Regions from separate parts of the Pseudomonas sp. Leaf127 genome, predicted to be linked through region 1. Evidence: predicted binding sites of a transcription regulator. Region 1 holds the regulator's gene; the other holds the start of a gene.
What was found. Region 1 encodes sigma-54, which starts transcription at its own class of promoters, with help from an activator protein. Its sites were predicted from a motif close to ANTGGCATNNANNTTGCTNT; they were not measured.
Positions count from the first base shown of each region.

Region 2: a site for sigma-54 is predicted at 2,754-2,773, ahead of ASF84_RS18045 (circularly permuted type 2 ATP-grasp protein). Genes of this name have one in related genera too.

Region 1 is NZ_LMOA01000001.1:113,691-119,658, forward strand. Features, by position in the region: gene ASF84_RS00465 (tetratricopeptide repeat protein) at 1-71, shown strand, start outside; gene ASF84_RS00470 (superoxide dismutase) at 73-684, shown strand; gene ASF84_RS28905 (hypothetical protein) at 712-885, shown strand; gene ASF84_RS00475 (HPr family phosphocarrier protein) at 953-1,225, opposite strand; gene rapZ (RNase adapter RapZ) at 1,241-2,098, opposite strand; gene ptsN (PTS IIA-like nitrogen regulatory protein PtsN) at 2,101-2,565, opposite strand; gene hpf (ribosome hibernation-promoting factor, HPF/YfiA family) at 2,577-2,885, opposite strand; gene ASF84_RS00495 (RNA polymerase factor sigma-54) at 3,006-4,514, opposite strand; gene lptB (LPS export ABC transporter ATP-binding protein) at 4,674-5,399, opposite strand; gene lptA (lipopolysaccharide transport periplasmic protein LptA) at 5,400-5,945, opposite strand; gene lptC (LPS export ABC transporter periplasmic protein LptC) at 5,932-5,968, opposite strand, start outside.
Region 2 is NZ_LMOA01000022.1:36,578-42,545, reverse strand. Features, by position in the region: gene ASF84_RS18060 (LTA synthase family protein) at 1-1,192, shown strand, start outside; gene ASF84_RS18055 (hypothetical protein) at 1,572-1,811, shown strand; gene ASF84_RS18050 (ribonuclease E inhibitor RraB) at 2,020-2,358, shown strand; gene ASF84_RS18045 (circularly permuted type 2 ATP-grasp protein) at 2,807-4,216, shown strand; gene ASF84_RS18040 (alpha-E domain-containing protein) at 4,229-5,188, shown strand; gene ASF84_RS18035 (transglutaminase family protein) at 5,185-5,968, shown strand, end outside.

The DNA of each region.
Region 1 (5,968 bases):
GCAACAGCGAGCACGCCCGCACGTCGTTGCAAAAGCCTTCAGCTACTCATTACCTGCACGGAGTCCATTGACATGTCTCACACCCTGCCTGAATTGCCGTATGCCTACGAGGCACTGGAGCCGTACGTCGATACGGAAACGATGAAGATTCACCATACCAAGCACCACCAGACCTACATCGACAACCTGAACAAAGCCGTTGCCGGTACTGAATATGAGCAGCTCCCGGTCGAGGAACTGGTCGGCAAGGCCAAGGAACTGCCAGAGAACCTGCGCGCGGTGGTCGTCAATCATGGTGGCGGTCATGCCAACCACTCGCTGTTCTGGACGGTCATGAAGCCCGGCGGTGGTGGCGAGCCGACAGGTGACCTGGCCGCTGGCATTGCTCAGGACCTGGGCGGTTTCGAGGCCTTCAAGGCCGCCTTCACCGACGCGGCCGTCAAACGTTTCGGCAGCGGCTGGGCCTGGTTGAGTGTGACCCCCGAGAAGAAACTGGTGGTCGAGCACAGCGCCAACCAGGACAGCCCGTTAATGCACGGCAATACGCCAATTCTGGGCCTCGACGTCTGGGAACATGCCTATTACCTCAAGTACCAGAACCGTCGCGCCGAATACATCGGTGCTTTCTACAATGTCATCAACTGGGATGAAGTCGCTCGCCGCTACCAGGCGGCCAAGGGCTGATTCATTCGTCACCATCCAGGGTGCCTCATGCGTTCACTAACACCAATCAACCGCCGTGCACGCAGGCTTCGCCTGATAGTCGGCAGCCTCTTGCTGCTGGCCGGCACCTGTTTGCTGGTGGTCCAGGGGCTGGCCTGGTTCGATCTGGAGCCTTGTGGGCTACGGACCCTGGAGCAGGGGACTGCCTGCACCCTGGGTTAAGACGGTAAACAAAAAAGGGGCGCCTGGTGAACAGGGCCCCTTTTTTGCTATCAACAGCGCTGCAGTATTACTCGCCCTCGTCAAACTTGTTGTTGATCAGTTCGACGATGCTTTGCAGTGCCTGTTCCGCATCGTCGCCCTCGGCGGACACGTGCAGTTCGGTGCCCTTGCCGGCCGCAAGCATCATGACGCCCATGATGCTTTTGCCGTCGATAAGCGTTTCAGGTGTGCGACCGATCCTGATCTGGCAGGGAAACTTGCCGGCCACGCCGACAAACTTGGCGGCGGCCCGGGCATGAAGGCCGAGTTTGTTGATGATGGTGATCTGGCAAGCGGGCATCGCAGTGGAAATCCTTCAGCTGAGGTCGCGGTGGCGAACCTGGACGTTCTTGAGTGATTGTTGCAGAACCTGGCCCAGGCGCTCGGTCAGGTAGACCGAACGGTGGTGTCCGCCGGTACAGCCAATGGCAATGGTCACATAGGAACGGTTGCTGGCGGCGAAGCGCGGCAACCATTTATTGAGGTAGGTGAAGATGTCCTGGAACATTTCCTCGACATCAGGCTGCGCTGCCAGGTACTCGGCCACTATGGGCTCAAGCCCTGAATGGTCGCGCAGTTCAGGCTTCCAGTACGGGTTGGGCAGGCAGCGCACATCGAACACCAGGTCGGCGTCCACGGGCATGCCACGCTTGAAGCCGAACGACTCGATGAGAAAGGCCGTGCCGGGCTCGGGCTTGTTCAACAGGCGCAGCTTCAAGGTGTCACGCAACTGATAGAGGTTCAGGTGCGTCGTGTTGATCTTCAGGTCGGCCAGGTCGATGATCGGCCCCAGCAGTTGGCTCTCGTCGCGGATGGCCTCGGCCAGCGAGCGCTGTGCATTGCTCAACGGGTGACGACGACGGGTCTCGGAAAAGCGCTTGAGCAACGTGGCATCGTCAGCGTCCAGATACAGCACGTCGCAAGAGATGTGCCGGGCACGGACTTCGTCGAGGATCTGCGGAAATCGGGTCAGGTGGCTGGGCATATTGCGCGCGTCGATCGACACGGCCAGCAGCGGCTCGGCCTGCTCGCTGTTGAGCAGGGCGCGCTCGGCCAGTTCGGGCAACAGGCCGGCCGGCAGGTTATCGACGCAGTAGAAGCCATTGTCTTCCAGTACGTCGAGTGCCGTGCTCTTGCCTGAGCCTGAGCGGCCACTGACGATGATCATGCGCATGCTCAATGGCCTTTGAGTTTTTCCAGTACTAAATCGTAAAGCGCCTGACTGCTTTTCGCGCTGCGCAACTGGTCGCGTACATCGCTGCGATCAAGCATGCCGGCAATCTGGCTCAGCAGCTTGAGATGTTCGTCCGTGGCCGCCTGTGGTACCAGCAGTACGAACAGCAGGTCGACGGGCTCACCGTCGATAGCATCGAACTCCACTGCCTTGTCGAGCAACAGAACCGCACTGACCGGTTCTACGCAGTCATTCAGGCGGCAGTGAGGAATGGCGATGCCATTGCCAAAGCCGGTCGAGCCCAGTTTTTCGCGGGCCAGCAGTTTTTCAAATACGTCTTGTGCGTCCAGGGCGGGTACTTCACGCCCGATGAGGTTGGCGATCTGTTCAAGCACGCGTTTCTTGCTGCCTCCCGGCACGTTCACCAGGGAACGGCCGGGGGTCAGTATGTTTTCAAGTCGAATCATGGGTTGGTATGTCAGCGCGCTGTCGCACCCTTGAGGATGCTTTGCTGCTTTTCCTTGTGCTTGAGCAATTGTCTGTCGAGCTTGTCGGTGAGCAGGTCGATGGCCGCGTACATGTCGTCATGTTCGGCGTTGGCTACGACCTCCCCACCATGAATATGCAAAGTGGCTTCGATTTTCTGCTTCAGCTTCTCGACCGTCATCGTGACCTGGACGTTGGTGATCTTGTCGAAATGCCCTTCGAGCTTCTTGAGTTTGAGCTCCACATACTCACGAAGGGGTTTGGTCACTTCCAGATGTTGTCCACTGATATTGACTTGCATACAGCTTTCTCCCTTTGCCAGTGCATAAGAGACAGGTCGGTGACCTGCCACTGGAACGCTGTGGCCTGCGCCTGCAAGCAGCGGTGAGCTCTGGTACGCCACCTGCAGGTGCTTCGTCCGCTACATCAGCCGCTTACGCTCGCTGGACGGCGCTATCCCGAGGGATTCGCGGTACTTGGCGACTGTGCGACGGGCGACTTGAATGCCTTGTGCCTCCAGTAAACCAGCGATCTTGCTGTCGCTCAATGGCTTTTTCTGATTTTCCGCCGCCACCAGTTTCTTGATAATCGCGCGAATGGCCGTGGACGAGCATTCGCCGCCTTCGGAGGTGCTGACGTGGCTGGAAAAGAAGTATTTCAGTTCGTATATGCCACGCGGCGTGTGCATGAATTTCTGCGTGGTGACCCGGGAAATGGTCGATTCATGCATGCCCACGGCTTCGGCGATGTCATGCAACACCAGTGGCTTCATGGCCTCGTCGCCGTATTCGAGAAAGCCGCGCTGGTGCTCGACGATCTGGGTGGCCACCTTCATCAGTGTTTCGTTGCGGCTTTGCAGGCTCTTGATGAACCAGCGGGCTTCCTGCAACTGATTGCGCATGAAGGTGTTGTCGGCGCTGGTGTCGGCGCGGCGCACGAAACCGGCGTACTGCGGGTTGACCCGCAAGCGTGGCACCGCTTCCTGGTTCAGTTCGACCAGCCAGCGTTCGCTGTCCTTGCGCACAATGACATCGGGCACGACATATTCCGGCTCGCTGGACTCGATCTGCGAGCCCGGCCGTGGATTGAGGCTCTGGACCAGTTCGATGACCTGGCGCAGGTCATCTTCCTTGAGCTTCATGCGACGCATCAGTTGCGAGTAGTCGCGCCCGCCCAGCAGATCGATGTAGTCGGTGACCAGGCGCTGGGCTTCGCTCAGCCAGGGCGTACTGGCATGCATCTGGCGCAGTTGCAGCAGCAGGCATTCGCTCAGGGTACGGGCGCCGACGCCGGCCGGTTCGAATTGCTGGATGCGATGCAGCACGGCTTCGATTTCATCGCGTTCGATGTCCAGTTCGGGATCGAAGGCTTCCAGCAGCTCTTCCAGCGACTCTTCCAGATACCCCTGATTGTTGATGCAGTCGATCAGGGTGACGGCAATGAGGCGGTCGGTGTCGGACATCGGCGCGACGTTGAGCTGCCACAGCAGATGGCTCTGCAGGCTTTCACCGACAGAGGTGCGGGTGGTGAAGTCCCACTCGTCATCATCATTGCTGGGCAGGCTGCTGGCGCTGGTCTGGTAGATGTCTTCCCAGGCCGTGTCGACCGGCAGTTCGTTAGGGATGCGCTCGTTCCATTCGCCTTCTTCAAGATTGTCCACGGTGGGTGCGGACGATTCCTGATAGGTCGAATCCTGGGGCTCGTGTTCACGCTCGTTGCCCGGCTTGTTTTCGATATTGTCCGCCATCGGGTCGGAATTATCGAAATCGTCGCCTTCTTCCTGGCGTTCCAGCATGGGGTTGGATTCCAGGGCTTCCTGGATTTCCTGCTGCAAGTCCAGGGTCGACAACTGGAGTAAGCGGATAGCCTGTTGCAGCTGCGGTGTCATCGTCAGCTGCTGGCCCATTCTCAAGACTAGCGATGGTTTCATGGCAGTGGCTCAACACCTTACATTCGCCGGCGCGCGTGCGCCATCCACTACAGGGCGCCTGGGCGCCGCCTTTTATAAGCAAGTTATATGCCTGAAATTCAAGCGCTTGCCTAGAGCGCCACGACAAATAATCCGCTGTCAATGGTCATTGTGGTCGGTCTAGAGGCGGAACTCGTGTCCGAGGTAGACCTCTTTGACCAACTGGTTGGCCAGGATGGTCTCGGCATCGCCTTCGGCGATCAACTGTCCATCATTGACGATGTAGGCGGTTTCGCAGATGTCCAGGGTTTCACGGACGTTGTGATCGGTGATCAGTACGCCAATGCCCTTGGCCTTCAGGTGATGAATGATCTGCTTGATATCGCCGACCGAAATCGGGTCGACACCGGCAAAGGGCTCGTCCAGCAGGATGAACTTGGGGGCAGTGGCCAGTGCCCGGGCAATTTCCACACGGCGCCGCTCGCCACCGGACAGGCTCATGCCCAGGCTGTCGCGGATATGGGTGATGTGAAACTCCTGCAAGAGGTTTTCCAGCTCCTTGCGGCGTGCCGCGCCGTCGAGCTCCTTGCGGGTTTCCAGGATGGCCATGATGTTATCGGCCACGGTCAGCTTGCGAAAAATAGAGGCTTCCTGGGGCAGGTAGCCAATACCGGCGCGAGCCCGGCCGTGCATCGGCTGGTGGCTGACATCCAGGTCATCGATCAGTACGCGCCCCTGGTCGGCCTGCACCAGGCCGACGATCATGTAGAAACACGTCGTCTTGCCGGCACCGTTCGGGCCCAGCAGGCCGACGATCTGGCCACTGTCGATCGACAGGCTTACATCGCGTACGACCTGGCGACTCTTGTAACTCTTGGCCAGGTGCTGGGCTTTGAGCGTTGCCATTTACTGGGCCTTCTGCTGCGGTTCGGTTTTCTTTTTCGGCTGGATGACCATGTCGATCCGTGGCCGTGGCGTCGTCACGTTGCTGCCGGTCGCGCGACCTGCACTGACGATCTGGCGCACGGTGTCGTAGACGATCTTTTCGCCTTCGGAGGTGTTGCCATCGTTGATGACCTTGGCCTTGTCGATCAGTGTGATCCGGTCCTGGCCCGCGTTGTACTGGATGGTCACGGCATAGGCCTGGACGATAGGCTTGGTCGCCGAAGGCTTCTGCTCGTAATAGGCCAGGTTGCCGACCGAGGTGAAAACATCGACTTCGCCCTGGGCATTGCGTGTGATGGTCACGGTGTTGCCGGTGATCTTCATCGAGCCCTGGGTGATGATGACATTGCCCTTGTAGGTGGCAACACCCTGCTTGTCGTCGAGCTGCGCATCGTCCGACTGGATATGAATCGGCTGGTCACGGTCTGTGGGCAGGGACCAGGCGCTCGCGCTTCCCAGTGCTGCGCCCAGGCCGAGCAAGAAAGGAAGAGTTTTAACGAGCCTCATACTGTCCTCTTACGTTGGACAGC
Region 2 (5,968 bases), on a different contig from region 1:
TCGCGATTTCACGCCACCGGCGCAGAACACCCTGCCGATCCGCAACGTGGTGGTGATCCTGATGGAAAGCTTCGCCGGCCATTCGGTGGGCGCGCTGGGCAGCAATGCCAATATCACCCCGTACTTCGACAAGCTGGCCCAGGAAGGCCTGTTGTTCGACCACTTCTTTTCCAACGGCACGCACACCCACCAGGGCATGTTCGCCACCATGGCCTGCTTCCCGAACCTGCCCGGCTTCGAATACCTGATGCAGACCCCCGAAGGCAGCCACAAGCTGTCCGGCCTGCCACAGTTGCTCAGTGCCGGTCGCAACTACGATGACGTGTACGTCTATAACGGCAACTTCGCCTGGGACAACCAGTCGGGCTTCTTCAGCAATCAGGGCATGACCAACTTCATTGGCCGTGGCGACTATGTGAACCCGGTGTTCTCCGATCCGACCTGGGGTGTTTCCGACCAGGACATGTTTGATCGTGGCGCCCAGGAACTCAAGGCCCGCCAGGGCGGCAAGCCGTTCTATGCCTTGCTGCAGACCCTGTCCAACCACACCCCGTATGCGCTGCCCGAGCAACTGCCGGTCGAGCGCGTGACCGGCCATGGTTCGCTGGATGAACACCTGACCGCCATGCGTTACTCGGACTGGGCCCTGGGCCAGTTCTTCGAAAAAGCCAAGAAAGAGCCTTACTACAACGAAACCCTGTTCGTGGTGCTGGGCGACCACGGCTTTGGTAACAACCGCCAGTTGACTGAAATGGACCTGGGTCGCTTCAACGTGCCACTGCTGTTGATTGCCCCGGGCATTCAGGACAAGTTCGGCAAGCGCAGCAGCACCGTGGGCACCCAGGTCGACGTGGTGCCGACCATCATGGGCCGCCTGGGTGGTGCGACGCGCCACCAGTGCTGGGGACGCGATCTGTTGAACCTGCCTGAGGGCGACAAGGGCTTTGGTGTGATCAAGCCGTCGGGCAGCGAGCAGGTGGTCGGTATCATCAGCGGCAACCGGATCCTGATCGAGGCGGTGGACATGCCGGCCAAGGTGCTGACCTACCGCCTGGGCGCGCAACCGTCCGCCGAGCTGGTGCCCGATGCGGCGGATGCCGAAGCGCTCAAGCTCAAGCTTGAAAGCTTCCTGCAGACTGCCACCAAGAGCCTGCTGGACAACTCGGCAGGCGTCGAAGCCAGCAAGAACTGACCGGCGTTTGACCTTGCGTTGAAAAAGGCCCTTCGGGGCCTTTTTCATTGGCGTTCAGAAAAGATTGATCCGTTCCTTCAGGCCAGCCACCCAAGGTCTGTACTGTTCTTCATCAGGCGGGGTTGTGCTGGCTGATGGTGGTGTTTCCGGGAGAGAGGTTCCGACCCTCTTCAGGCGGGCTTGCTTTGCCAGGACAAAGTGGCCTGGCACGGACTGATCGCCGTCAGGCGCAGATTCCTGCCTTTTGCCGGTGCAAGAATGACCGGTCACGACTTCAGTGCCTTGCCGGTATAAAACCTCGGTACTGGATTTGAACGAACCCGCGTGCTTTTTGGTCAAGATCTGGTAAGCCAACGTCTGGCTGATTGTGGAGGCATTGATGAAACAATGGGCCGTTTCGTATTTCGATAAAGATGGTGTAGCGCAATGCTTGAATGTCGATTCGCAGCAGCTCCCGACACCTGAGCAGGCTGCCCAATTGCTGCGCCATAAACTCTTTCCGGTGACCGATGAGCTCGACCTCAACGACCTGGACGGGCGCACGGCTGAACCTACGCTCAAGACCCTCAAGGACCATAACAGCGTCCAGATCATTTCCATCAAGGAAGTCTCTGAGTGATCTGATCAAACATGCCTCTTGGCAGGTGACTCACGATAGGACTACTCTGCAAGCGGGGCCGGTTACAAGGCCCCTTTCTGTCGATGTCCGGTCTGGTGCAGCCCGGAATCGCCACGCTTCATGCTTGATTGCCAGCGGTGCGCAAGGCCCCGCCAAGGCGTACCGCCAGCGTTGAAACTCTATCTATCGTTGCATAGGAGGACGTTTCATGAGCACAGCCCATTCGGAAGATCTCAGCACCCACGTGCTGCGCTGTATGAAAGAGGGCGGTTTTGATTTCGCCCGCATCCATCCCATCGAGTTCTACGCTGTGTTCCCCGATGAAAAACGGGCTCGCCAGGCTGCGCAGCAGTTTCGCGGCGAATCGCTCAATACCCAGATCAACGAACGTGAAGACGGTGCCTGGCACTTGCAGGTCAGCAAGGTCATGTACGCAACCTACGACGGCATTGGTGATTTCGAGCAAGACCTGCAGACCGTGGTCCTGCCGCTGGATGGCGAAGTCGAGGGCTGGGGTGTCAAGCACGAACTCAGGCGTCTGAACTGAACAAGGAGGTCTATTGCAATATGGCGGCCGGCCTGCCAGCGCTCAGGGGCCGGCACAATGCCCGGGCAAGGGCAAAGCACCTTGACGGTGCAGTGGTAAAACCAGGCGACAAAAAAAAGCCACTGCAAGCAGTGGCTCAAAAGGGAATCCGGTCAACAATCGGGTGCAACACAGAATCGGTCGGGGAGGGCCGATGCCTTCTGTAGTTGCGTAGGGCGATTATGGCGAACTAATGGCCACCCCGATAATCAACTCTCTCTATGCGGGTCATAGATTCTACGTGCGCAATGCCTGCGAATGAGGCGTCCGTGAATCTTCAGGCCGGTTTGTGCACAGGGATGGTGCGTTAAATGTCTTGCTCATTCGTAAATAATTGATAACAAAGGGTTTATGCCGGTGGCACGAGGCTTGCGAAGGCCTGTGTGCCCTGGGTGACAAGGAGTACGGCATGATCCGCACCTTTTATGATGAGATGTACGATGCTGGCGGCCTGGTTCGCCCGCATTACCGGGAATTTGCCCGTTGGCTGGGGGACGCGCCGCCAGAGCTGCTGGCTCAACGGCGCCGTGAGGCCGATTTGTTGTTTCATCGCGCCGGTATTACTTTCACGCTCTATGGGGACGAGCAGGGCACCGAAAGGTTGATTCCCTTCGATACGATTCCGCGCAGCATTCCGGCCAGTGAATGGCGGATTGTCGAGCGCGGCTGCATTCAGCGCGTCAAGGCGCTGAACATGTTTCTCGCTGACCTGTACCACGACCAGCGCATCATCAAGGCCGGTATCGTTCCGGCCGAGCAGGTGCTGGCCAATGATCAGTATCAGTTGGCCATGCAGGGCCTGGACCTGCACCGGGACCTGTACTCGCACATCTCCGGGGTCGACCTGGTCCGTGATGCCGACGGCACCTATTACGTGCTCGAAGACAACCTGCGCACGCCCAGCGGTGTGAGCTACATGCTCGAAGACCGCAAGATGATGATGCGGCTGTTCCCTGAGCTGTTTGCCGCGCAGCGCATTGCGCCGATCGACCACTACCCGAACCTGCTGCTCGACACCCTGAAAAGTTCGAGCCCGCTGGATAATCCCAGTGTCGTGGTGCTGACGCCGGGACGCTTCAACAGTGCGTTTTTCGAGCATGCCTTTCTGGCGCGGGAAATGGGCGTCGAGCTGGTTGAAGGCGCTGACCTGTTCGTGCGTGACGACCGGGTGTTCATGCGCACCACCTCCGGCCCGAAGCCGGTGGATGTGATCTACCGGCGCCTGGACGATGCCTTCCTCGACCCACTGGCATTCAAGCCCGATTCGATGCTCGGGGTGCCGGGCCTGCTATCGGCCTACCGCAGCGGCAATGTGGTGCTGGCCAACGCCATCGGCACCGGCGTGGCAGACGACAAATCGGTCTATCCGTTCGTGACCGACATGATCCGCTTCTACCTGGATGAAGAGCCGATCCTGAAGAACGTGCCGACCTGGCAATGCCGCAAGCCGGCCGAGCTGTCTCATGTGCTGGCCAATCTCAAGGACCTGGTGGTCAAGGAAACCCAGGGCTCCGGCGGCTACGGCATGCTGGTCGGTCCGGCTTCCACGGCTGCCGAAATCGAAGCCTTCCGCGCGCGCCTGATTGCCAAGCCGCACGCTTACATTGCCCAACCTACGTTGTCCCTGTCGACCTGTCCGACCTTCGTCGAGAACGGCATCGCCCCGCGACACATCGACCTCCGTCCATTTGTCCTGTCCGGCCGCGAAACCCGCGTGGTACCCGGCGGGCTCACCCGGGTGGCCTTGCGTGAAGGCTCGCTGGTGGTGAACTCGTCCCAGGGTGGCGGTACCAAGGACACCTGGGTGGTCGAGGATTAAGGATGCCTGCCTATGCTTAGTAGAACTGCCTCAGACCTGTTCTGGATGTCGCGTTACCTGGAGCGGGTCGAGAACCTCGCGCGGATGCTTGACGTGAGTTATTCCCTGTCGTTGATGCCCCAGGATGGACGCGGCGACGGGCTGGATGAAATCGCCATGCCGTTGTTGATCACCGGCACCCTGGACGCCTATGTCGAGCGCCATGGCGCCTTGCATGCCGAGCGCATGCTGCATTTCTTTGCGCTGGACGCCAGCAATCCGGCCAGCATCTACAGCTGCCTGGGCGCGGCGCGCAGTTGCGCTCACGCGGTGCGCGGGCGCATCACCGCCGACATCTGGGAGAACATCAATTCCACCTGGCTGGAGATTCGCGGCATTGCCCAGCAAGGGCTGACCCGCTATGGGTTGAGTCGCTTCTGTGAATGGGTCAAGGAGCGCTCGCACCTGTTCCGCGGCGCCACCTACGGCACCATCATGCGCAACGATGCCTTCCGCTTCATTCGGCTGGGCACCTTCATCGAGCGCAGCGACAACACCCTGCGCATGCTTGATGCCCGCTACGACATGCTTGAGCTGCGTGGTTCGGATGCCAATGCCGCCGCCGACAACTCCGCCGCCGGCTATTACCAGTGGAGCGCCTTGCTGCGTGCGCTTTCCTGTTTCGAGGCCTACACCGAACTGTACCGCGACGCGCCGGATGCGCGGCATGTGTCCGAACTGCTGTTGTTGCGTGCCGATACGCCACGCTCGTTGCTGGCTTGCCTGGAGGAGATCGACGAGATCCTCACCAGCCTGCCCGGCGACAACGGCCGTCCGGCCCAGCGCCTGGCGGCAGAGTTGCATGCGCGCTTGCGTTTTACCGGCATCGACGAGGTGCTCGATGCCGGGCTGCATGAATGGTTGAACGGCTTCCTGCCACTGGTGGCCCGACTGGGCGATGCCATTCACACATCTTATCTGGAGGCTGCATGAGACTTTCCATTAGCCACGAGACCAGCTACTGCTACGAAGCCCAGGTCCGCGCCAGCATCCAGTATTTGCGCCTGACACCTCACGACAGCGAGCGCCAGACGATCCTCAGCTGGCAGTTGAGCCTGCCGCGCCCGGTGCGCGCCCAGATCGACCCGTATGGCAACATCCTGCATGTGCTGACCCTGGACGAGCCGCATGAAGCCATCAAGATCAGTGCGCGCGGCCAGGTCGAAATCGACCCCGACCGCGAGTGCGAGCACGAAAGCCAGTCGCCGTTGCCGTTTCTGCGCACCACGCACCTGACCGAGGCGGACGCCGCGTTGCGTGAGTTTGCCGCCAGCCAGAGCCAGCAGCGCACGAACCGGGACGGGTTGATCGACCTGATGCACGCCCTGAACCAGCACATGATCTACACGCCGGGGGCCACCGAGGTCGACACCACCGCTGCCAAGGCCTTTGCCGGTCGCAGTGGCGTGTGTCAGGACCATACCCACGCGTTCCTGGCATGCGCGCGCAGCCTGGGGGTTCCGGCGCGTTATGTGTCGGGTTACCTGTGCAGTGAAGACAGCGACCATCTGTCCAGCCATGCCTGGGCCGAAGCCTGGATCGATGATGCCTGGTACAGCTTCGATGTGACCAATCAATTGGCGATGCCGGAGCGCCACCTGAAAGTGGCCGTCGGCCTGGACTACCTGGATGCTTGTCCGGTACGCGGTATGCGCCGTGGTGGCGGCTTCGAGCAGATGCATGCGCGGGTCGTGGTCGAACCGGCAGAGCCTG